One region of the Kitasatospora sp. NBC_01246 genome, then DNA from elsewhere that is predicted to be linked to it. Evidence: riboswitches for the same ligand, from Rfam matches in the RefSeq annotation. Region 1 holds a riboswitch; each other region holds the start of a gene.
What was found. Region 1 has a riboswitch for cyclic di-AMP ahead of OG618_RS31090 (M23 family metallopeptidase). Riboswitches for the same ligand answer to the same signal wherever they lie in the genome.
Positions count from the first base shown of each region.

Region 2: another riboswitch for cyclic di-AMP. It lies ahead of OG618_RS20920 (M23 family metallopeptidase); the one in region 1 lies ahead of OG618_RS31090 (M23 family metallopeptidase).
Region 3: another riboswitch for cyclic di-AMP. It lies ahead of OG618_RS11775 (C40 family peptidase); the one in region 1 lies ahead of OG618_RS31090 (M23 family metallopeptidase).
Region 4: another riboswitch for cyclic di-AMP. It lies ahead of OG618_RS30360 (transglycosylase family protein); the one in region 1 lies ahead of OG618_RS31090 (M23 family metallopeptidase).

Region 1 covers NZ_CP108484.1:7,326,150-7,331,673, reverse strand. The annotation lists gene OG618_RS31110 (IclR family transcriptional regulator) at 1-21, shown strand, start outside; gene OG618_RS31105 (RidA family protein) at 89-505, shown strand; gene OG618_RS31100 (MFS transporter) at 565-1,779, opposite strand; gene OG618_RS31095 (DUF2470 domain-containing protein) at 2,008-2,727, shown strand; gene OG618_RS31090 (M23 family metallopeptidase) at 3,103-4,137, opposite strand; cyclic di-AMP (ydaO/yuaA leader) riboswitch at 4,142-4,302, opposite strand; gene OG618_RS31085 (MFS transporter) at 4,613-5,524, shown strand, end outside.
Region 2 covers NZ_CP108484.1:4,769,105-4,774,628, forward strand. The annotation lists gene OG618_RS20900 (SpoIIE family protein phosphatase) at 1-1,281, opposite strand, end outside; gene OG618_RS20905 (TetR/AcrR family transcriptional regulator) at 1,525-2,094, opposite strand; gene OG618_RS20910 (alpha/beta fold hydrolase) at 2,158-3,030, opposite strand; gene OG618_RS20915 (YiaA/YiaB family inner membrane protein) at 3,105-3,395, opposite strand; cyclic di-AMP (ydaO/yuaA leader) riboswitch at 3,640-3,798, shown strand; gene OG618_RS20920 (M23 family metallopeptidase) at 3,811-4,671, shown strand; gene OG618_RS20925 (hypothetical protein) at 4,743-5,524, opposite strand, start outside.
Region 3 covers NZ_CP108484.1:2,693,818-2,699,341, forward strand. The annotation lists gene OG618_RS11765 (hypothetical protein) at 1-406, opposite strand, end outside; gene OG618_RS11770 (C40 family peptidase) at 439-1,497, opposite strand; gene OG618_RS11775 (C40 family peptidase) at 1,723-2,877, opposite strand; cyclic di-AMP (ydaO/yuaA leader) riboswitch at 2,888-3,041, opposite strand; gene OG618_RS11780 (C40 family peptidase) at 3,365-4,408, opposite strand; gene OG618_RS11785 (NYN domain-containing protein) at 4,621-5,524, opposite strand, start outside.
Region 4 covers NZ_CP108484.1:7,151,225-7,156,748, reverse strand. The annotation lists gene OG618_RS30365 (hypothetical protein) at 1-943, opposite strand, end outside; cyclic di-AMP (ydaO/yuaA leader) riboswitch at 1,370-1,494, shown strand; gene OG618_RS30360 (transglycosylase family protein) at 1,481-2,785, shown strand; gene OG618_RS30355 (hypothetical protein) at 2,954-3,154, shown strand; gene OG618_RS30350 (LacI family DNA-binding transcriptional regulator) at 3,214-4,233, opposite strand; gene OG618_RS30345 (glycoside hydrolase family 13 protein) at 4,259-5,524, opposite strand, start outside.

The sequences.
Region 1 (5,524 bases):
CAGGCTCCCCAGACCGGCTGACCCGCCGAACCGGCCGGCCCCGCCGGCCCCGGACCAGCCGACCCGCCACCACCAACCGAGGAAGCCCATGAGCGACCAGAGCGACAAGACCGAGATCCGCACCGACGGCGCCCCCGCCCCGGCCTGGATGTTCTCCCAGGGCGTCCGCAAGGGCCCCATCCTCCAGGTCTCCGGCCAGGGCCCGCAGGACCCGGCCACCGGCGAGTACCTGCACCACGGCGACGTGAAGGCGCAGACCCGCCGCACGCTGGAGAACGTCAAGGCGATCGTGGAGGCCGGCGGCGCCACCATCGAGGACGTGGTGATGTTCCGCGTCTACCTGACCAAGCGGGCCGACTTCCCGCTGATGAACGAGGTCTACGCCGCGTTCATCGAGGAGAACATCGCGCCGGGCGGCGTGAAGCCCTGCCGCACCACGATCTTCGTCGAGCTGCCGCAGGAGCCGATGCTGGTCGAGATCGACGCACAGGCCGTGATCGGCTGACCCGCCTCGACACGACGCGCGGGGCCCGGACGAGCGTCCGGGCCCCGCGCGTTCCGCGCTCACCGCCCGGCGGCTACCGCCTCCTCGGCGGCCGCTCCACCGCGCGCCACGACCCTGCCACCGGCGCCGGCCCCCCGCCGCTCCAGCGCGCCGGAGAGCAGCGCGACCCCCAGGGCGGCGGCGGCCATCAGCCCGCCCACCCAGTTCGGCGCGTCGTAGCCGAGCCCGGACGAGATGACCAGCCCGCCGAGCCAGGCGGCGAGCGCGTTGCCCAGGTTGAAGGCCGCGATGTTGGCGGCCGAGGCCAGCGTGGGCGCGCCGGCGGCCTGGTCCATCACCCGCTTCTGCAGCGGTGCGACGGTCGCGAAGCCGAACACGCCGATCAGCGGAATGGCGACGATCGCACCGGCCCTGCTGTGCGAGGCGAGGGTGAAGGCGAAGAGCAGCACCGCCAGCACCGCCAGGATCACGTACAGGCTCCGCATCAGCGCGCGGTCGGCGAACCAGCCGCCGAGCAGGTTGCCGACGAACAGGCCGACGCCGAACAGGAAGAGCAGCCAGGTCACGCTGGAGGGTGCGAAGCCCGCCATCTCGGTCATCATCGGCGTGATGTAGGTGAACATCGCGAAGATGCCGCCCCAGCCGAGCACCGTCATGCTCAGCGCGAGCCAGATCTGCGGCTTGCGGAAGACGGCCAGCTCCGGGCCGAGCCGGGTGTCCTCGGCGCGCGGCTGGACGGGCACCAGGGCCGCGATGCCGGCGAAGCCGATCGCGCCGAGCGCCGCGACCACGAAGAAGGTGGAGCGCCAGCCGAAGTGCTGGCCGAGCAGGGTGCCCATCGGCACGCCGAGCACGTTGGCGGCGGTGAGCCCGGTGAACATCAGGGCGATGGCGCCGGCCCGCTTGTGCGGGGCGACGAGGTCGGCGGCGACCACCGAGCCGATGCCGAAGAAGGCGCCGTGCGCGAAGGCCGCGAGCACCCGGCCGACCAGCAGCGGACCGAAGGCGGGCGCGACGGCGGAGACCAGGTTGCCGGCGATGAACAGGCCCATCAGCATCAGCAGCATCCCCTTGCGGGGGATCCGGGTGCCGAGGACGGTGAGCAGCGGGCCGCCGATCACGACACCGAGTGCGTAGCCGGAGATGAGCAGGCCGGCGGTGGGGATGGACACCGAGAAGTCGCCGGCGACCTCGGGCAGCAGGCCCATGATCACGAACTCGGTGGTGCCGATGCCGAAGGCGCTGATCGCCAGCGCCAGGAGCGCGAGGGGCATGAGGGGACCGCTTTCCAGAGCGTACAGAAGCGTACAGAAGATTGCGTGTGCAACTACCAGCGTCGACAATACGACCGAACGCCAGATACTTGCAAGCGCTCGCTATCTCCATCTGCAATCCCTTGGACCCACGCACCCCTCCATCGCGACCCGCGCACCACCCGCGCACGCCTTGCCCTCCCTCGGCGAAGTGATTAGGTTAGCCTAACCTAACCAACGGAGGTCGTCATGAGCCCCAGCCCCGTCGACGTCGAGGCGCCCGAACCCACCGCCGCCGAACGGGTCTGCAGCCTGCTCAGCGCCACCTCCTCCGTGGTGATCCGGGCCTGCGGCGAGTACCACGACCTGGACACCCCGGTCTCGGTGCACGGCTCCCGGCTGCGCCTGGGCGCACCGCTCGACTCGCCGCTCACCCTCGCCGTGACCCGCGAGCAGGACGGCCTGGCCGTCGTCCTGGACCTCACCGACATCGCCCCGGTCGCCGTCCGCGACCGCGTCCGCGGCCGTCTCACCCTGGCCGGCCGGCTGCACCTCGCCCACCTCGCCGACGACGGCCTCAGCGTCCACCTGCGGCTGGACGTCGCACACGCCGTCCTCTCCACCCCGTACGGCACCACCGCCCTCACCGGCGCCGACCTCGCCCTGGCCGCGCCCGACCCGCTGGCGCGCTTCGAGGCGGCGATGCTCACCCACCTCGCCGACGACCACCCGGACGCCCTCGCCCTGCTCACCCGGCTGCTGGACCGCGAGTTGCTCGTCGGACACCCCGACGTCCGCCCGCTGGCCCTCGACCGGCACGGCCTCGTGCTCCGTCTGGACCACCCCTACGGCCACCGCGACGTCCGCCTGGTCTTCCCCGAGCCGGCCCGCGACGCGGACGAGTTCGGCCACCGCGTGCACCAGCTGCTGACCGCCGCCAACAGCGACCTGCCCGCCCACCGGTCCTGACCCCCGCCGGGGCGGCCCATTCCTTTCACCGCGACCGCCGACCGAGAATTGACGGCCCGTCCGACCGCCGACGGGCCGTCGGAATATCCCGGGAGGCCCCCCAGGAAGGCCTTCCGGAAAGGCCTTCTGCACGACGGAACCGACCACTCGGAAACGCCGGACGGAAACCCTGCTCGCGGGGGGGCACCTGCCTGTCAGAAGGGCACGAAAAAGGCCGGTCCGGCTCGCGAAGGAAATTCGCGAGCCGGACCGGCCAGGGCGTGTCCCGCGCCCATGATCCGCTGACGGTGCGGCGATCACCCGGTCGAGCGGTCACCCGACATGACCATCCCGGGCGGCCGTACGCCCCGCACCCAGCGGAAGTCCGACCTCAGGTCAGAGGGAGACGCCGTGCGCCCGCAGGTAGGCGATCGGGTCGATGTCCGAGCCGTACTCCGAGCCGGTGCGGATCTCGAAGTGCAGGTGCGGGCCGGTCACGTTGCCGGTGGCACCCGAGAGGCCGATCTGCTGGCCGGCGGTGACGGTCTGACCGATCTTCACACCGATCGAGGACAGGTGCGCGTACTCGGCGTAGTGGCCGTCGGCGAGCTTGATCTCGACCTCGTTGCCGTAGGCGCCGCCGTTGCCGGCCTTCACCACGGTGCCGGCGCCGACGGCGCGCAGCGGGGTGCCGGTGGAGGCGACGAAGTCGGCACCGGTGTGGTGACCGGAGGCCCACATCGAGCCGGCCACGCCGTAGGCGGTGCCGAGCTTCGGGTTGGCGAGGGGGGCGACGAAGCCCGAGGTGCTGGCCGCGGCGGCCGGCGCCGCGGGAGCGGCCGGAGCGGCCGGCTTCGCGGCGGGGGCGGCCGGCTTGGCGGCCGGGGCCTCGGCGGGCTTGGCGGCCTGGACCGGCTTCGGGGCGGCGTGCTGGGCGGCCGGCTTCTGCGCGTCCTGCGAGACCTGCGGCTTGGCGGCCGGGGCGGCGGGCTTGGCGGCCTCGGCGGCGGCCGGAGCGGCGGCGGCCTTGGCATCCAGCGCGAGCTGCTGACCCGGGAAGATGAGGTTCGGGTTGGCACCGACGACCGAGCGGTTGTGGTCGTAGAGGGCCTTCCAGCCACCCTCGACCTGCTTGGCGTCGGCGATCTTCGACAGGGTGTCCCCGCCGACGACCTTGTAGCTCTCCTCGGCCGGCGCGGCGGCCGGCTTGGCGGCCTCGGCGGCCGGCTTGGCGGCAGCGGCCGGCGCGGCGTCGACGCTGGTGGCGCCGGTCCAGGTGGAGGTCTGCGCGGGCTTGGCGGCCGGGGCGGTGTGGGCCTGGGCGCTGATGGTGGTCACCAGCGGGAGGGCGAAAGCGGCGCCGGTCACGGCGGTGGCGATGCCGATGCGGGCGGCGCGGGGCAGGGTGATACGACGAGCCTGTGCGGGCATGGCGAACTGTCCTCTCCGACGCCTGCGAGGTGAGCTGTCGGGTTCGGGCTGGAGTTGCCCGGCCGCATAGCGCGGCTTCACCCCAAGCCGGACCGTGAATTCCGGTCCGGCGACTTACCTTTGGGTCCCCCGCTCCTGCCGTACAGAGTTCGGTTCGTACCACCGGGCAGCGGCAGGACTAGGCGTTCCACCCGGTGGCCACCCGGTCCAATGCCGGGCGGTCGCTGAACTAAAACTCATCCGCCCGGGCGAAGCAATGTCGATCTCTTGAATCGACAACCACTCCCGGGAAGGCCGTGACACTCCGAATGATCGGCTGCACAGTATGTGCACAATCGATTCACCGCGTGCCACTGATCCACGACGCTCCGCCGATTTCGGTGTCCGTACGCATGCGATCACCTACGGAAAGCCATCCGCCGACACACCCCCGGTGACCCTTGTCACGTCGCGTCCCGGAGCGCAGGATCAGGCGGTGGCCACCTCCGAGGCCGGCACCCTGCGCCTGGGCACCGCGCAGGGCCGCTGGGTACTACTGGCGACGGTGCTCGGCTCCAGCATGGCGATGCTCGACGGCACCGTCGTCAACGTCGCACTGCCCCGGATCGGCACCGATCTCGGCGCTCCGCTCGCCGCCCTGCAATGGACGCTCAACGCCTATCTGCTCACCCTGGCCGGCCTGATCCTGCTCGGCGGCGCGCTCGGTGACCGCTACGGCCGGCGCCGCGTCTTCCTGATCGGCGTGCTCTGGTTCGCCGCCGCCTCGGCAGCCTGCGCCGCGGCCCCCACCATCGAGGTACTGGTCGCCGCCCGCGCGGTGCAGGGCGTCGGCGGGGCGCTGCTCACCCCCGGCTCGCTGGCGATGCTCCAGGCGGTGTTCCACCCTGACGACCGCTCGGCGGCGGTCGGCCTCTGGTCCGGCCTCGGCGGGGTGTCCGCCGCGATCGGCCCGTTCCTCGGCGGCTGGCTGGTGGACGGCCCCGGCTGGCGGTGGATCTTCCTGTTGAACGTCCCGCTCGCCGCCCTGGTGGTCGCGGTGGCCTCCCGGCACGTCCCGGAGAGCCGGGACGAGAGCGCGACCGGCCGGTTCGACGTCCTCGGCGCGGCGCTGGCCGCGCTCGCGCTGGGCTCGGTCACCTACGCGCTGACCGCGGCGGGCGACGGGCTCTCGGCCGTGGTGTGGGTGTCCGGCGCGGCCGGCCTGCTGCTGGGCACGGCCTTCGTGGTGGTCGAACGCCGCGTCCCGGAGCCGATGCTGCCGCTCGGCCTCTTCTCCTCCCGCCTGTTCACCGCGGTGAACCTGGTCACCCTCTGCGTCTACGCGGCGTTCAGCGGCGTCTTCTTCCTCCTGGTCGTCCAGCTGCAGATCGTCTCCGGCTTCTCCCCA
Region 2 (5,524 bases), 2.6 Mb from region 1:
CATCACGCCCTCGGAGAGGTCGGCCAGCCGGGTCAGCTCGGTCCGGCGCGGGCCGCCGTACACGGTGTGCGAGACGGGCAGCAGCCGGCCCTCGTCGACCAGGTCGAGCACGATGCTGGCGGCGCCGAACGCCGGCCGGGCCACGTCGGTCACCGCGGTGGTCACGTCCCGGACGGTGACCGCGCGGGACAGCGCGCGGGTGAGCGCCAGCAGCAGCGCCGAGCGGGCGCCGGCCGCCGGGGCGCCGCCGCCCCCTCCGCCGCCGGCCGCCTCCTCCGCGGGGGCGCCCGCGCGGTCCCGGTCGGCCAGCAGCCCGGCGACCCGGACCGGCCGGCGGTGCACGTCCAGCATCACCTCACCGGTCTCCTCGATCCGGATCACACCGCCGTCGCGGCGCGGCACCCGGTACTCGATCCGGTACGGGCCGCCGGTGGCGAGTGCCTCGGCGAGGGCGGCCTGGACGTCCGGGAGGTCCTCGGGGTGGACCAGCCCGTCCAGGTCGGGTGCGGTGGGCGGGCCGTCGGGCGGCACGGGGCGGTCGACCACACGGTAGGCGGTGGCGTCCCAGAAGGTCTCGCCGGTCACCAGATCGCGCTCGAAGGCGCCGTGCCCGGCGGACCGGACGGCGAGCGAGAGCATCGGGTGGGCCAGTGCGGCGGACCGCCCGTCCGTACCGGCCTCGCCGCCGGGCCCCGGGTGGGCCGTCCCGGCCGGGCGGGCCCCCGCCCGCGCGCTGTCGAGCAGATGGGCGAGCCGGTGGGCGCAGGCGTCGCCGAGCGTCTCCAGCACGTCCAGATCGCGGCGGGGGACGGTGCCCCGGTGGGCGAGGGCGAGGGCGAGCACGCCGATCGGCCGTTCGTCGACGATCATCGGCAGGGCGATCAGCGCGACCATTCCGGTGCCCATACCGGCATTGCGGTTGGGATAGTCGACGCTGGTGCGCTCCGGACTGAGCAGGTACGGGCGGCGCAGTCGCAGGGCCGTCGCGGCGGGCAGCTCGCTCGCCGGATCGATGACGCCGTAGCGCTCGTGGACCCAGTCGGGCAGGCCGTGCGAGGCGGTGAGCCGGAGCATTCCGGCGCTGTCCAGCAGGTAGAGCGCGGAGCCCTCACCGGTGATCCAGCCCGGGCCCTCGGCGAGCACGGTCCCGAGGAGTTCGGCGGCGGTGGTGCAGCCGAGCAGTAACCGGACACAGCGCATCGCGCTGCGCGCGGTGGGGCTGCTGCGCGGGGCCCGGCTCTCGTCCTCGGAGGGGGGAAGCCACGGTGAGGTCAGGTCCATGGGATTTCCCGGCCTTTCCGTCGCCTTGTCGGGCACCCAATTCTTCATACCTCATTTCCGATGCCGGTGAAGGGTGACCCGGACGGCGCACCGGTGCCGGGGAGCGGACGCCGGTCGTGCCCTGCCCGGCCGCTCCGACCGGGTGGTCCGCCGTGGTCCGGCCGGCCCGCCGCGCGGGGTGCGCCGGGTGCGGCGCCCGGCCGGGGGAACTCACGGAGCCCGGGCGCGCGGTGGGGGCGGGGCTCAGGCCCCGGGCCAGTTCCGGAGGCCGCCGGTGAGGAGGGTGATCAGGCGGTCCTGGGTGTCGGAGAGGTTCTCGGCGAGCTGGAACCCGCCGCCGATCGACAGCGAGGCGAAGCCGTGGGCGACCGAGCGGACGGTCCGGGCGGCGTGGACGGCCTCGGAGCCCTCCAGCCCGTAGCCGCGGAGCACCGCGAGGATCACCCCGACCAGCCGGCCGCCCGCCCTGGTCAGGTCGTCGTCCGGCTGCGGGGCCTGCGGCAGCGCGGTGTACCGGTGCGGGTACTCGGTGGCGTAGCCGTGGTAGGCCCGCAGGACGGCGGCGACGGCGTCGTCCCCGCCGCGGCCGAGGGCGGCCTCGGCGAGCCGGTCGGCGAGTTCCTCGGTGACCCGGACGGCGATCAGCCGGCGCAGCTCGGCGAGTCCGCCGCTGACGTGCTTGTACAGCGAGGGGGTGGCCACCCGGGCCCGTCCGGCGACGGCGGCCAGGGTGAGGGCCTCGGGGCCCTGTTCGTCGATGAGGGCGAGGGCGTGGTCGACGACCTGCTCGGGGGTCAGTCCGACTCGGGGCATGGTGCGGTCTCCGTGGGCGAGGTAGCGGGCGGGCTCGGGCCGGCGCGGCGCGGAAGGGCGGGCTCAGGCCAGCTCGGCGAGGAAGGGCAGCAGGGCGTCGGCGGTGGCCTGCGGCCGGTCGGCCATCGGGTAGTGCCCGGAGCCCTCGATCATCACCTTGCGGCCGTTCAGCGCGGCGGCCTGCCGGTCGGCGACCAGCTCGGGGTCGGGGAAGTCGGGGTCCTTGGTGCCCATCACGACCAGCGCCGGGCAGCTCACGGCGGCGGTCCAGCCGTTCGGCGCGGAGTCCCCGCGCACGTAGCCCCGGGTGGCCTGCTTGCGGCCCGGCGTGCGCATCGCGGCGACCAGTCCGTCCACGTAGGCGTCGAAGTCGGCCGGCTTGGGACCGGGGTACGCCATCTTGCGGTGGTAGAGGCCCCAGAACGCGGGCGAGTGCACCAGCAGGACGCCCATCGCGCCGAACATCGCGCGCTGCAGCGCGTTCGGCGGGTTCTCGACGAAGGCGTCCACCAGGACGATCCCGGCCACCCGCTCCGGCGCGTCCCCGGCCACCTTGACCACCGTCGCACCGGCGTAGGAGTTGCCGAGCAGCGTGGCGCGGTCGATGCCGAGGTGGTCCAGCAGGGCCAGGACGTCGGTGGCGATCGCGGCCGGCGTGTAGTCGTCCCAGGCGATCGAGGACTCGCCGAAGCCGCGCAGGTCCAGGGTGATCACCCGGTGGCCCGCGGCCACCAGCAGCGGGCGCAGGTGCCGGTACGCGGCACGGCTGTCGAGCATCCCGGGGAGCAGGACGAGGGGGGTGCCGTCGCCCTGCTCGGTGTCGTCGAAGGCCAGCCGGCCGCCGGGGACGTCGAGGTACTGGGTGCTGGGGGTGAAGGTGCCGGGCATGTGGGCCTCCTCGGTCCGCGGGGCTGTCGGCGTTGCACCGATAGCCATAAAGCTAAGGCTAATAGCCTTAGCCGTCAACCCCTTGACCGGCCGGACCCCCGGGGTGGCCCCGGTGCCGCGGCTCAGACCCCCTCCACCTTGAACGGGTCGTGCTCGGCGAGCAGCTTCTCCAGCCGCGCCTGGTCCACCCGGGTGACGATCTCGTTGGTCTCCTGCCGGTCCCGGATCACTTTGGCCAGGGTGAAGGCGGAGGTGACGGTGTAGAGCAGGCCGACCGCGAGGAAGGCGCGGGTCCAGCCGCCGACCGGCAGATAGGCGATGCCGACGGCGAGGGCGCCGCCGGAGAGGGCGAAGGAGAGGACGGCCTGGAGGTGGTACGCGGCCGTGGTGCGTGACTGCATCGGTGCGTTCATGGCGCCAGGATCGCCGCGCCGGGAGCGCCGCACATGAGTAGGAGTACTCAAGTGGGGGACCGTTCGTTGACGTCCCCTCACGTTCGGTAGTGTCAGTTGCCGTCGATCCGCCCAAATCGCCCATCAGGTCACGTACCGTCCGGGTAGTATCCGGCTGTCCCGAACGGACGGCTTGGAATCAGAGGCTCCTAGGATTAACGTTTGATAACGCAGCGCGGTTCGTAACGCCGTACCCAGACGGCACCGTGCGCCGTCGCCTAATCCCGCCGGCCGGCCTCCGGGCAGGCCAGGGAGCCGGGGAACCATGTTCCTTGGGGTGAATCGGCCGGGCCCAGGCCCAGCCGTAGGAGACCTTCCTGCTCCGAACCCGTCAGCTAACCCGGTAGGCGCGAAGGAAGGAAAGGAGCGCGCCTCCGTGGCGTCGTCGCACTCTCCGGCACACCTGCCCGGCTCCCCCGCCGGCACCCAGCTGCTCGACCACCCCTGGCCGCCCGCCCACCCGGGCGAGTTCGGCGGGTCCGGCGTCGAGACCGGGCCGCAGGCCCCCGACAGCAACCGGCACCGGATGCCCCGTCAGACCCGCGGCACCGCCCCGCTGCTCGGCGTCACCGCCGTGGCCGCCACCCTCGGTGCGACCGGCTTCGCCTCCGCCACCCCGGCCGCCGCCCCCGCCGTCGAGGTCCCGGACGAGACCCCGGTCGCGCTCGCCGCGGACCCGGGCCTCGCGCTCGCCGCCCGGATCCAGCAGCAGGCCGACAGCCAGCGCACCGCCGCCGAGGAGGGCGCCCGCCTGCAGGCCGCCAAGGAGGCCGAGGTCAAGCGCGCGGCCCAGCAGCAGGAGGCCAAGCGGGCCGCGGAGGAGGCCGAGAAGGCCAAGCTCGCCGCCATCGAGCTGCCGGTGCGCGACTACCACCTCTCGGCCCACTACGGCCAGAGCGCCTCCTACTGGGCCCACCTGCACACCGGCCTGGACTTCGCCGCCGACACCGGCACCCCGGTCTACGCGGTCGGCCAGGGCACCATCACCTCGGCCGGCTGGGCCGGGTCGTACGGCTACCGGATCGTCGAGACGCTGCCCGACGGCACCGAGATCTGGTACTGCCACCTCTCCTCGATCATCAAGGGCTCCGGCAAGGTCGTCCCCGGCCAGCAGCTCGGCAAGGTGGGGGCCACCGGCAACGTCACCGGCCCGCACCTGCACCTGGAGGTCCGCCCCGGCGGCGGTGCCCCGGTCGACCCGGAGAGCTGGTTCGAGCAGCGCGGCGTGACCCCCTGACCGGCGTCACCTTCTGACAGCCCGCCGCGGTGCCCCGGCCGTCGTCACGACGGCCGGGGCACCGCGGCGTCTCAGGCCCCGGCGGCCGCGTCGGCCCCGTCCGGCCGGTCGGCGGACCCGTGCACGTGCCCGTCCCCGGGCGCGTAGCCGTCCTCGTCCCCGTACTCGTCGTCCCCGTACTCCCCGGCCTCCTCCGCCTCGCCGGGTGCCCCGGGCAGCTGCGCCAGGTACGCGTCGATCTCCTCCTGGCCCGGCTCCGGGGCCAGCTCCGGGAACTCCTCCACCAGCAGCCGCGGCAGCCCCGGCACCGTCCACTCGCCGAAGAGGTCCAGCGCGGCCTCGACGGCGGCCTCCTCGAACGCCCCGAAGTCCCCGGCCAGCTCGTCGGGCATCGGCCGGCCCTGCGCGGTGAGCTCCTCCAGGTTGCGGTAGCTGCGCCGCATCAGCCCCTGCTCCAGCAGCCGCCGGGCACCGTCGGTGGCCATCCCGACGCTGAGCGGCCGGGCGCCGTCCCAGCCCCCGTCGTCCACCGGGTCCAGCGCGCCCGCCGCCTCCAGCCGCTCGTAGGCGGCCGCCCGGTCCTCCGGCGCCAGCTCCCGGAACGCCTCCAGCCAGGCCCGGACCGCCGCCCCGTCGGCCGGGTCCACCCCGTCCGCGCGCAGCAGCAGCGTGTACAGCCGGGGCCAGGTCACCAGGTCGGCGCGGCGCAGCAGCCCGGCGGCCACCTCGCCCTGCCACTCGGCCTCCGCGTGCAGCCGCTCCTGCCGCTTGGCGTTCAGCCGCTTCGCCGCCCGCTGGTGGTCGATCAGCAGCCGCACCGCGGCGCCGTACGCCAGCGGGTCCTGCTCCGGCT
Region 3 (5,524 bases), 4.6 Mb from region 1:
GGACGGTCCCGAAGTCCCAGAGCGGCGCCGGCCCGTCCGGGCCGTCCTCGCGTTCGACCCGCCAGCCCCCGCCGGTCCGCCACAGCTCCAGCCGGCGCTGGTGGACCACCGGGTAGGCGTCGTAGCCGGTCACCCGGACGGTCAGTTCGGCGGTGGCGGTGAGCTGGTCCGGCCGACCGGCCGGACCGAGCACGAGGTTGCGGTAGGCCGCCTCCACCGGGGGCGCGGACGGTCCGGCGGTCAGCGTCCGGGCCCGCTCGGCCAGCAGCGCGGCCACCTCGGCCCGCTGGTCCGCCACCGCGGCCACGGAGGCCGCCGGAGCCGCGCGGGGCAGCGACAGCTGGGCCAGTCCGCCCGCCGCGAGCAGCAGGGCCCCGCGCCGGGACAGTGCGCGGCAGCGTGTCACGGCGTCGGCGGGAGGGGTCGGGACGGGCCGGCTCAGAGCCGGATCACCTCCGCGACGGGCATCGCGTTGACGCTCTCGTAGCGGACCTTGGCGCCCGGGTAGGGGGCGTGCACGATCACCCCGCCGCCGGCGTACATGCCGACGTGGTGCCTGTCCCGGTAGAAGATCACCAGGTCTCCCGGTCGCGCGTCGGAGATGCTGACCCGCTGGCCGGCGTACGCCTGGGCCTGCGAGGTGCGCGGCAGGGTCACTCCGGCCTGCCGCCAGCTCCAGTACATCAGACCGGAACAGTCGAACGCGCGGGGCCCGGCGGATCCGTACACATAGGGCGAACCGATCATCCGCACGGCGGCGGCCAGCGCGGCCGCGCCGCGTTCGGAGGCGGGCGGGGCCGTGCCCAGGTCGAGGCGGTCGGTGCCACGGGTGGCCCGCTGCTCGGCCTCGCGGGCGTCCTGGGCCACCATCCGGGCCCGCTCGCCCGCCCCCAGGCTGTTGAGCAGCCGCTGCGCCTTGGCCAGCCGCTGCTGGATCTGCTGCTTGCTCTCGGCCAGGGCCCGGCGGGTCTCCTCCAGCTCGGAGAGCTTCATCGAGGCCTCCGACCGGCGCTGGTCGAGCCGGCGCTGACGGGCCACCACCTCGTGCAGCGTCTCGTTCTGCCGCTCGGCGGCCTGGTCCAGGCTGCGGGCCTTGGAGAGGTAGCCCTCCGGGTCGGTGGAGAGCATCAGCTGGACGGTCTGCGCCATCCCGCCGCCCCGGTACTCGGCGCCGGCCACGGTGGCGAGGTCGCCGCGGAGCTCGTTGAGCTCGCCCTGGGCGACGGCGACCTGCTGCTGGAGCGTGCCGGTCTCGTGCTGGAGGCGCTGCTGGACGTCCAGTGCGGCGTTGTACTTCTCCGAGGCCTGCTCGGCCTCGTCGTACAGCTGTTCCACCTGCGCCTTGACGTCCTTGCGGTTCGACGGCCCGTCCGGCGTGCCCGGGGCGGCCTGGGCGGCACCCCCCGTGGCCACCCCCAGCGCGGTGGTGGCCGCGGCGGTCAGCACCAGCGCACGGGCGAACGCGCCCGGCAGGGGGGAACGGCGGTGCACGGCCATACGACGGTAACTCCGATCCTGCGACCCGGCCCCGCCGCCGCACCGGTGCGGGCGGCCGTCGAGCGGGAGTCCGGTGGCAGACGTTAGCGAGTCCGGGCGAGCGAGTCCAAACCCCTCCCAACCCGAATATTTGACCCGCAATCGGACATCAGCACGGTCCGGCACGAAAGCCGCAGGCCCGGCCTCCCGCGAGGGGAGACCGGGCCTGTGGGAGCAGACGTCGGATCAGACGCGCACGATGGCCGAGATCGGCAGCATGCTGGCGGTCTCGTACCGGACGTTCGCGCCGGGCTTCGGCGCGTGGATGACCTGGCCGCCGCCGACGTAGAGCGCGACGTGGCTGCGGTCCGCACGGTAGATGATCAGGTCGCCGGGCTGGGCGTTGGCGATGTTGGTGCCCACGTTGGTGCCGGCGGTGGCCTGGGACTGCGAGGTGCGCGGCAGCGACACGTCCGCCTGGGCGTAGGCCCAGCTGGTCAGGCCGGAGCAGTCGAAGGAGCTCGGACCGGCCGCGCCGTAGACGTACGGGGCACCCAGCTTGCTCTCCGCGGCGGCGATCGCGGCGGCGGCGCGCGAGCCGTTGGCGGCGGGCGCGGACGGCGCGGCGGCCGCGGCGGCGGGCTTGGCGGCCGGCGACGACGGGGCGGGCAGCTGGTCGCGGGTGTTGTCGCGGGAGGCGCGGTCGGCGTCCGCCTTGGCCTTGGCCTCGGCCTTGGCGGCGTCCGCCTTGGCCTTCGCCTCGGCGGCGGCCTTCTCCTCGGCCGCGCGCATCGCCTGGCGCTCCTGCTCGGACAGCGAGTTGTACAGGTCCTGGGCCTTGGCCAGCTTGCCCTGGACCTCCTCCTTGGAGGCCTTCAGCTGCTGGGTGGTGGCTTCGAGCTCGCCGAGCTTGCCCTGGGCCTCGTTGCGGTCCTGGTCGAGCCTGCGCTGCTGCTCCTGGAGGTCCTTCAGCGCACCGGACTGCGTGCTGCCGGCCTGGTTGATGGCGCCGGCCTGGCTGAGGAAGCTGTCCGGGCTGGACGAGAGCATCAGCTGCACGGTCGGCGATATGCCGCCGTTGCGGTACTGCTCGCCGGCGATCTCGGCGAGACCGCCCTGGGCCTCGGTCACCGCGGCCTGCTGACGGGCCACCTTGTCCTGCAGCTCACCGACCTGCTTCTGCAGCTCCTGCTGCTTGGCCTGGGCGCCGTTGAGCTTCTCGGTGGCCTGCTCGGCCTGCTCGTTGAGCTGGTCGATCTGCTCCTTGACCTGATCCTTGGTCGGCGTCGGGTCGGCGTGGGCGCCGGACTGCGCGGAGAGCGCGACCGCCGCGGCGGCGACACCGGTCAGAATCGAGACCCGGGCGCGGCCGGCGGGCTTGGGACGACGATGGGACGCCACGAAGGCGGACTCCTTCTTCCTACGTCCGCCTACCGGGTGAGCTGACGGGTTCGGGCCGGAAGCGTGCCCTACGACGCCTCACCGACCGCACGACGGTCGACCTGGCGCCGATTCACCCCGGAGGAACATGGTTCCCCGGCTCCGTTCCACAGCGCCCCCGACTACTGGACTCCCCGACGGGCAGATGCTCTGCCCCGCTGCTTCACGAACTCGGCGGTAAACCTCCGCCGCCACCCCTGCTGGGTGATCGACTGTGCGGTGGTTCGAGGCATGACCCTAGTAACAGAACCGTGATCCGTTCAAATCCTTGTCAGAAAAATGCCGGAAGAATATCCAAGTTCATTTGTGAATATGACCGGGTGTGATCACGCGCCCACATGGAGCTGATCGTTTGTCATGATGCGGCCGCAGACACCGACGCCACCCCCGGTTCCGGGGGTGGCGCGGATCACAGGGCCGGATCCCGGCCCGTGGGCATGTCGGTCCGTCAGACCCGGCGGATCGCGTTGATCGGCATCGCGTCGGCCTTCATCACCTTCACCACGTCACCGGTGTGCGGCGCGTGGACCACCATCCCGTTGCCGATGTACATCCCGACGTGGCTGCGGTCCGGGCGGTAGATGATGAGGTCGCCCGGCTGGGCGTCGGCCAGCGAGGCCACCTTCGAGCCGTAGTTGGCCTGCGCCTGCGAGGTGCGCGGCAGCGAGACGCCGGCCTTCGCGTACGACCAGACCATCAGACCGGAGCAGTCGAAGGAGTTCGGGCCGACCGCGCTCCAGACGTACGGCGAACCCTGCTTGCTCATCGCGTTGGCGACGGCCTGCCCGGCGAAGCCGCTGCCCTGCGGGAGGCTGCTCAGGTCGGTGCGCTCGCTGCCGCGCGAGGCCCGGTCGGCCTGCTGCTGGGCGGCCTTCAGCGCGGCCCGGTCGGCGGCGCTGAGCGAGTTCAGCAGGTCCTGGGCTTCCTTGAGCTTCTTGTTGACCTCGGCCTTGGACTGGTTCAGGTCCTTGGTCGTGCTGTCCAGCGAGGCGAGGACGGCGGCCGCCTCGGCCTTCTGCTGGTCCAGCCGGCGCTGCTGGTCCTGCAGGCCCTTGAGCGCCTCGGTCTGGCTGGAGCTGGCCTGCTGGACGCTGGCGGCCTTGTCCAGGTAGCCGGACGGGTCGGAGGCGAGCATCAGCTGGACGGACGGGTCGATGCCGCCGGTCCGGTACTGCTCGGCCGCCACCTCGGCCAGCCCGCCCTGAAGCTGGGTCATCTGGTCCTGGCCGCGAGCCACCTGGTCCTGGAGCTGGTCCGCCTGCTTGCGCAGCTGGTCCGCCCGCTCCTTGGCACCGTTGAACTTCTCGGTGGCCTGCTCGGCCTCCTCCTGCAGCTGGTCGACCTGCGCCTTCACGTCCTCCTTCTTGGGGGACGGGCTGGGCGCGGCGTGGGCGCTGACCTGGGCCGAGAGGGCGACCGCGGTCGCAGCGGCAGCGGTCAGCACGGTGACCCGTGCACGGCTCGACTGCTTGGGACGGCGGTGGGTGGCCAAGTGACCGGCTCCTTCTTCCAACGGACTCACCCGAACGAGTGAGAATCCGGAAAATAGGTTTGACGCCAGACCCTAGTGAAGATCCACGCTTTGCGCCACTCCCCCGATGGCGTGAACTCCCGCCCCCCGCCATGACTTCACGGGATCCACACATCCCCGCAAACCGGGCGCTGACCAGGCGTCATCTCCTGCCGGCCGGCCCCCGGCCGAGGTCAGGGCCGGGCCAGTCGGTTCAGCAGCAGCACCGAGGCTACAGGGCGCGCGCCCGCCTTCCGCACGCCCTCCGCGACCTCCCGGTCGGTGGAGACCACCACCACCGGCCGGCCCTGCGGCTCGGCCCGCACCAGGCGGCGGATCAGTTCGTCGGCGGTCTCCCCGGTCCGGCTGAACCGCACCCGGACCCCGCGCGGCGGCGCCAGGATCACCGGCACGTCGAGGTCCTGGCCGTCGAACACGCAGGTCACCTCCGCCTGCGTGCGCTGGGCCAGCATCGCCAGCCCGCCCAGCAGCCGGATCCGCTGCTGCTCCAGCGGGAGCGCCGGGTAGCCGGTCTTGGTCACGTTGTAGCCGTCCACCACCAGGTGGACCTGCGGGATCGCCAGCAGCTGGTCCAGCAGCGCCGGGTCGTCCTCGGCCAGCCCGCGCCGCGCCACGTCGTGCGGCGAGGCCGAACCCGGCACCACCGCCTCGACCAGGTCGGCCGGGCGGATCTGGGAGACCGGCAGGGCCAGCTCCCGCTGGAGCCCCTGCGCCGACTGCAGCACGGTGTCCAGCAGCAGCCGCAGCCGCATGTCCTCGACGCTGCGCCCCTCGCGGGCCGAACGGCGGCCCTGCTCGGCGGCGTTCTCCAGCTCGGAGATCCGGTGCCGCAGCCGCCGCGCCTCGCTCTCGGCGGCGCCGCGCTCGACGCCCGTCTGCGCCTTCAGGGCCTCCAGCTCCCCGGTGACCCGGCGCGTCTCGGCCTGGGCCCGCCGGGTGTCGCTCTCCAGCGAACGCACCTTCTTGCGCAGCGACTCCACCTCCTTGCGGACGTCCTCCGACTCGGCCCGCTGCCGGTCCAGGTCCGCCCGGGCGGCGGCGCGCACCTCGGCCAGCTCCGCCTGCAGCTTCTCGGCC
Region 4 (5,524 bases), 170 kb from region 1:
CGCGGCCCTCGGCGGTGCCCTCGATCCGCACGCTTCGGGTCAGGTTGAGCACCTCGGCCCCGAGCGTGACGCCCCCTCCGGCGGCCACCCGGGGGTGCGCGTACGTCAGCGGCGCCTCCAGGGTGACGGTGGATCCGCTGACGGACCGGACGACGGCGAGGTCGTAGCGGGTGGAGAAGCCGTCCTCGCCCGGCGGGCCGGTCGGGGTGACGGCCAGTTCGTCGCCGGGCAGCCAACCGGTGGGCGGCGCGGCCAGGCTGACGGTGGTGTCGCCCACCGCGAGTGCCCGGTCGGCGCGCCCCCAGGCGGTCTTGGCCGCGCCGTCCAGCCGCAGGTACCCGGCGCCGGTGACCCAGAGGCCGACGTCGGTGTCGACCACCTTCATGCCGTCCCCCCGGAAGCGCCGCTCGTCGACGGCGGGGAAGCGCACGGTGTGCACGGCGGCGCCCTCGGGGGCGAGCGCGAGGGTGCCGCGGATCTCGACGTTGCCCGCGGCGGCGAGGGTGAGGCTGCGGTCGGCGGCGAAGGTGAGCGCACCGCCCGGCTCGACCAGCAGCGAGCCGATCGCGGCGTCGGTGTCGAGCAGCACCCGGTCGGTGATCCGGACGGCGCTCTGCGGTCCGGGTACCCGGCCGCCCCAGCCGGCCGGGTCCGACCAGGGGCGGCCGCCCTGGTCGGGGGTGGGTGCGGGGGCGGCTCCGGCGGTGGGCTGCCCGGGCGCGGCCGTCCCCTCGGCGGGGGCGCCGTCGGGGGCGCCCCCGGGCGTCCCGGACGGCGACGCGGCGCCGTGCCGGTGCTCCGCGGCCGGGTCGGCCGCTCCCGGCCCCATGGCGGGGCCCTCCGCGGCGGCGACGGGCGCGGAGCGGCCGTCCAGGGAGCGCCGCAGTGCCTCCTCGCCGCCGACCGCCGCGAAGACCGTGCCGACGGCGAGCCAGCGCAGCATCGTCCGGCGGGGCAGGGGAGTTCGGGGCTCGGCGGGCGGGATGTCCGCTCTGCGGTGTTTTGCCCAGCGGTGCGTTCCACGCGGCCGCTCGGCCGGCGCACCGGCCTCCGGACCCTCGTCCATGGCCATCGCTGCGAAGCCCTCCCCCCAGACGGCCGCGTCGGTCCTGATGCCCTGAAGCATAGGCAGTTGCCGTGACTCCGACGGGCGTTGCGGTAAATCGGTCATTTCTGATCATGGTGGACAGCCATTTAGCACGCTCTTCATAAACTGTGACGACCGTCACACATGTTTGCGGTTTGAACTTAAGTCTGCTTAACGTGCTCCCCGTTCGTGGCCACACGGACCCAGCCCACCCGCAACGCCGAGTCCTGCCGTCGGGTGCGCTGGCAGCGCAGAACGCACCACGGCAGGAGCGGGGGAACCACAGGTAAGTCGCCCGGGACCGGTTCGTACCGGTTCGGGGCTAGGGGTGAAGCCGCGTCCACAGCGCGGCCGGGCAACTCCAGCCCGAATCCGACAGCTCACCTCGCAGGCGTGGGAGAGGACCGCGTCACCATGCTGCCCACCAACGGCACCCGCCTGTCCGGCCGCACCCGTCGAGCGATCGCCACCCTCGGCGTCGTCGGCATCGGCCTCACCATCCCCTGCCTCACCGCCGGCTCCGCCTCGGCCGCCTCGGTCGCCACCTGGGACAAGGTCGCCCAGTGCGAGAGCACCGGCAACTGGAGCATCAACACCGGCAACGGTTTCTACGGCGGCCTCCAGTTCACCAACTCCACCTGGGCGGCGTTCGGCGGCACCAGCTACGCCGCGCGTGCCGACCTCGCCACCAAGGACCAGCAGATCGCGGTCGCCGAGAAGGTGCTCGCCGTCCAGGGCCCCGGCGCCTGGCCCGTCTGCTCCGTCCAGGCCGGTCTGACCAAGGGCGGCACCCCGGCCGCCGTCGACACCGCGACCGCCGCCAAGCCGGCCGCCCCGAAGGCCACCCCGGCCCCGGCGCAGACCCCCGCCCCCGCCGCCAAGCCGGCCGCGCCCAAGGCCGCCCCGAAGGCCGCCGAGACCCCGGCCGCCGCCGACTCCGCCCAGCAGTCGCAGGGCCGGAACTGGCAGCAGTACCGTCAGGACGCGCAGGCCTCCTCCGACTACACCGTGGTCGCGGGCGACTGGCTCTCCTCGATCGCCGACAAGAACAACGTCCAGGGCGGCTGGGAGCGGCTCTACGAGCTCAACCGCGGCACCCTCGGCGACGGCCCGCACGTCATCTACCCGGGCCAGCACCTGAGCCTGGGCGACCGCGCGAAGACCCGGGCCTCGGACGAGTCCGACCAGGGCTTCGACTGGTTCAACCGCTCCTCGGGCGCCACCGGCAAGGCCGACGGCTCCACCGCGACCGCCACCAAGCCGGCCGCGCAGACCCAGGCTCCGGCCGCCAAGCCCGCCGCCCAGGCGTCGGCCGAGGCGCCGGCCCAGGCCGCCACCGGCAGCATGGCCGCCGCGGTCTCCTTCGCCCAGTCGAAGGTCGGCCAGGCCTACGTCTACGGCGGTACCGGCAACGGCGGTTGGGACTGCTCCGGCCTGACCCAGGCCGCGCTGCGCGCCGCGGGCGTCTCCGTCCCGCGGGTCGCCGCCGACCAGGCCGCCGCCAGCACCCACGTCTCGCTGGACGCCCTCAAGGCCGGCGACCTGCTGTTCTGGTCCAACAACGGCCAGGACTCGGGCGTCTACCACGTCGCGCTCTACATCGGCGACGGCAAGTACGTCGAGGCCGCCAACCCGAGCGTGGGCGTGCGGACCCAGACCATCGCCAACTGGGCCCCGGACTTCGCCGGCCGGGTCTGATCCCGCGCGCGGTCCGCGCCACCCGCCGCAGCCCCCGGGGAGAGTCTGGTCGCTCCTCCCCGGGGGCTCCGGCGCGCCCGCGCGCGGGACGGCGCGGGCCCGGGCCCGGGCATGGCCAAACCCGGGCCCGGCGGGCATGCTGCTGCTCTGCACCCGAGGAGGAGTCACATGGCCCAGGTCACCGTCACGCTCGACGCCAATCTCGCGATCGACGCGATGATGCTCTCCGGCACCAGGAACCCGCAGGACGCCGTGGAGCTGATCCTGCGCGACTACCTCGCCCGGGGGCGGCGCACCGAGAGCCGGACCGGCGAGGCCGCCGACGGGCAGCGGACCGGGCAGCAGCGCCCGACCGCGCAGGAGGGCTGAGGGCGGACAGGCCGGGGCCCCGGAGGACTGGATCGTCCTCCGGGGCCCCGGTCGTCGTCTCAGCGGGCGCAGGCGCCCGTGGAACCGCGCATCACCAGCTCCGGCTGGAACATGAACTCACCGCGCTGGGCGGCGTTCGCGCCGACCTCCTCCAGCAGGGCGTCGACGGCGGCGGTGGCCATCGCCTCGACCGGCTGGCGGATGGTGGTCAGCGGCGGCTCGGTGAAAGCTATCAGCGGCGAGTCGTCGAACCCGACCACCGAGACGTCCTGCGGCACGGACAGCCCCCGCTGGCGCACCGCGCGGATCGCCCCGAGCGCCATCATGTCGCTGCCGCAGACGATCGCCGTACAGCCCTTGTCGAGCAGTGCGCCGGCTGCCGCGTGCCCGCCCTCCACGCTGAACAGCGTGTGGTGGACGAGCTCCCGGGCCTGTTCCTCGGTCCGGCCGAGGACTTCCCGCAGGGCCGCCGTGAAGCCCTCGATCTTCCGCAGCACGGGGACGTACCGCTTCTGCCCGACCGCGAGGCCGATCCGCTCGTGGCCGAGCTCGGCCAGGTGCTGGACGGCCATCCACATCGCGGCCCGGTCGTCCGGCGAGATGAACGGCGCGTCGATCTTCTCGCTGAAGCCGTTGATCAGGACGAACGGCACCTGCCGGCCGGTCAGCCGGGCGTACCGGTCGTGGTCAGCGGTGGTGTCCGCGTGCAGGCCGGAGACGAACACGATGCCCGCCACGCCCCGGTCGACCAGCATCTCCACCAGTTCGTCCTCGGTGGAGCCGCCGGGCGTCTGGGTGCAGAGCACCGGGGTGTACCCGTGCCGGCTCAGCACCTGCTCGATCACCTGGGCCAGCGCGGGGAAGATCGGGTTGCTCAGTTCCGGGGTGATCAGCCCGATCAGTCCCGCACTGCGCTGGCGCAGCCTGGTCGGCCGCTCGTAGCCGAGCACGTCCAGCGCCGCCAGCACGGTCTGCCGGGTGGCGGCGGAAACGTTCGCCTTGCCGTTGAGTACGCGGGAGACGGTGGCTTCGCTGACCCCCGCCTGCGCCGCGATGTCTGATAGTCGCGCCGTAGTCACGGTCCCAGAGCCTATTGCAACCACGTCAGACCGCCCACCAGTCGGTGCTGTCCGGTCCGAGGACCGCTTCGCCGCCGGCGTCGGCGGCCTCCGGCGCGGCGTCCGCGGAGGACAGCAGCAGCCGGCCCGGCGCGGGTATCCGCACCGGCTCGGCGGTGGTGTTCACCGTGCAGACGAAGGAGCCGCGGCGGAAGACCAGGGTGCCCTCGGGGCTCGCCAGCCACTCGACCCCGGTGCCGGCGCCCAGCCCGGACTGCTCCCGGCGGATGGCCAGCGCGCTGCGGTAGAGCTCCAGGGTCGACGTCGGGTCACCGGTCTGCGCCTCGACGCTGAGCCCGGCCCACTCGGCCGGCTGCGGCAGCCAGCTGGGGCCGCCCGGGGTCGGGCCGAAGCCGTACGGGGCCTCGGTGCCGGACCACGGGATCGGCACCCGGCAGCCGTCGCGGTAGCCGTCCTGGCCGGCCTTGCGGAAGAAGGACGGGTCCTGGCGGACCTCGTCGGGCAGGTCGGTGACGTCCGGCAGGCCGAGCTCCTCGCCCTGGTAGACGTACGCCGAGCCGGGCAGCGCGAGCATCAGCAGGGTGGCGGCGCGGGCCCGGCGCAGGCCGAGCGCGCGGTCGCCGGGGGTGCGGATCTGGGTGCCCAGGCCCGGCGGGTTGGCGAACCGGGTGCTGTGCCGGGTGACGTCGTGGTTCGAGAGCACCCAGGTGGCGGGGGCGTCGACCGGGCGCATCGAGTCGAGCGACAGGTCGATCACCGAGCGCAGCTCGGCGGCGTCCCAGGAGGTGCCCAGGTACTGGAAGTTGAAGGCCTGGTGCAGCTCGTCGGGGCGCACGTAGTTGGCGGTGCGCTCGACGGTCGGGGTCCACGCCTCGGCGACGCCGATCCGCTGCCCCGGGTACTCGTCGAGGATCTTCCGCCAGCTGCGGTAGATCTCGTGCACGCCGTCCTGGTCGAAGAACGGCATGACGTCGTTGCCGAGCAGCCTCAGCTGGTCGCCGCCGCCGATGTCGGGCAGGCCGGGGGCCTTGACCAGGCCGTGGGCGACGTCGATCCGGAATCCGTCGACGCCCATGTCCAGCCAGAACCGCAGGATCGAGCGGAACTCGTCGGCGACGGCCCCGTTCTCCCAGTTGAAGTCGGGCTGCTCGGGCGCGAACAGGTGCAGGTACCAGTCACCGGGGGTGCCGTCGGGGTTCTCGGTGCGGGTCCAGGCCGGGCCGCCGAAGATGGACTCCCAGTCGTTGGGCGGCAGCTCGCCGTTCTCGCCCTTGCCGGGGCGGAAGTGGTA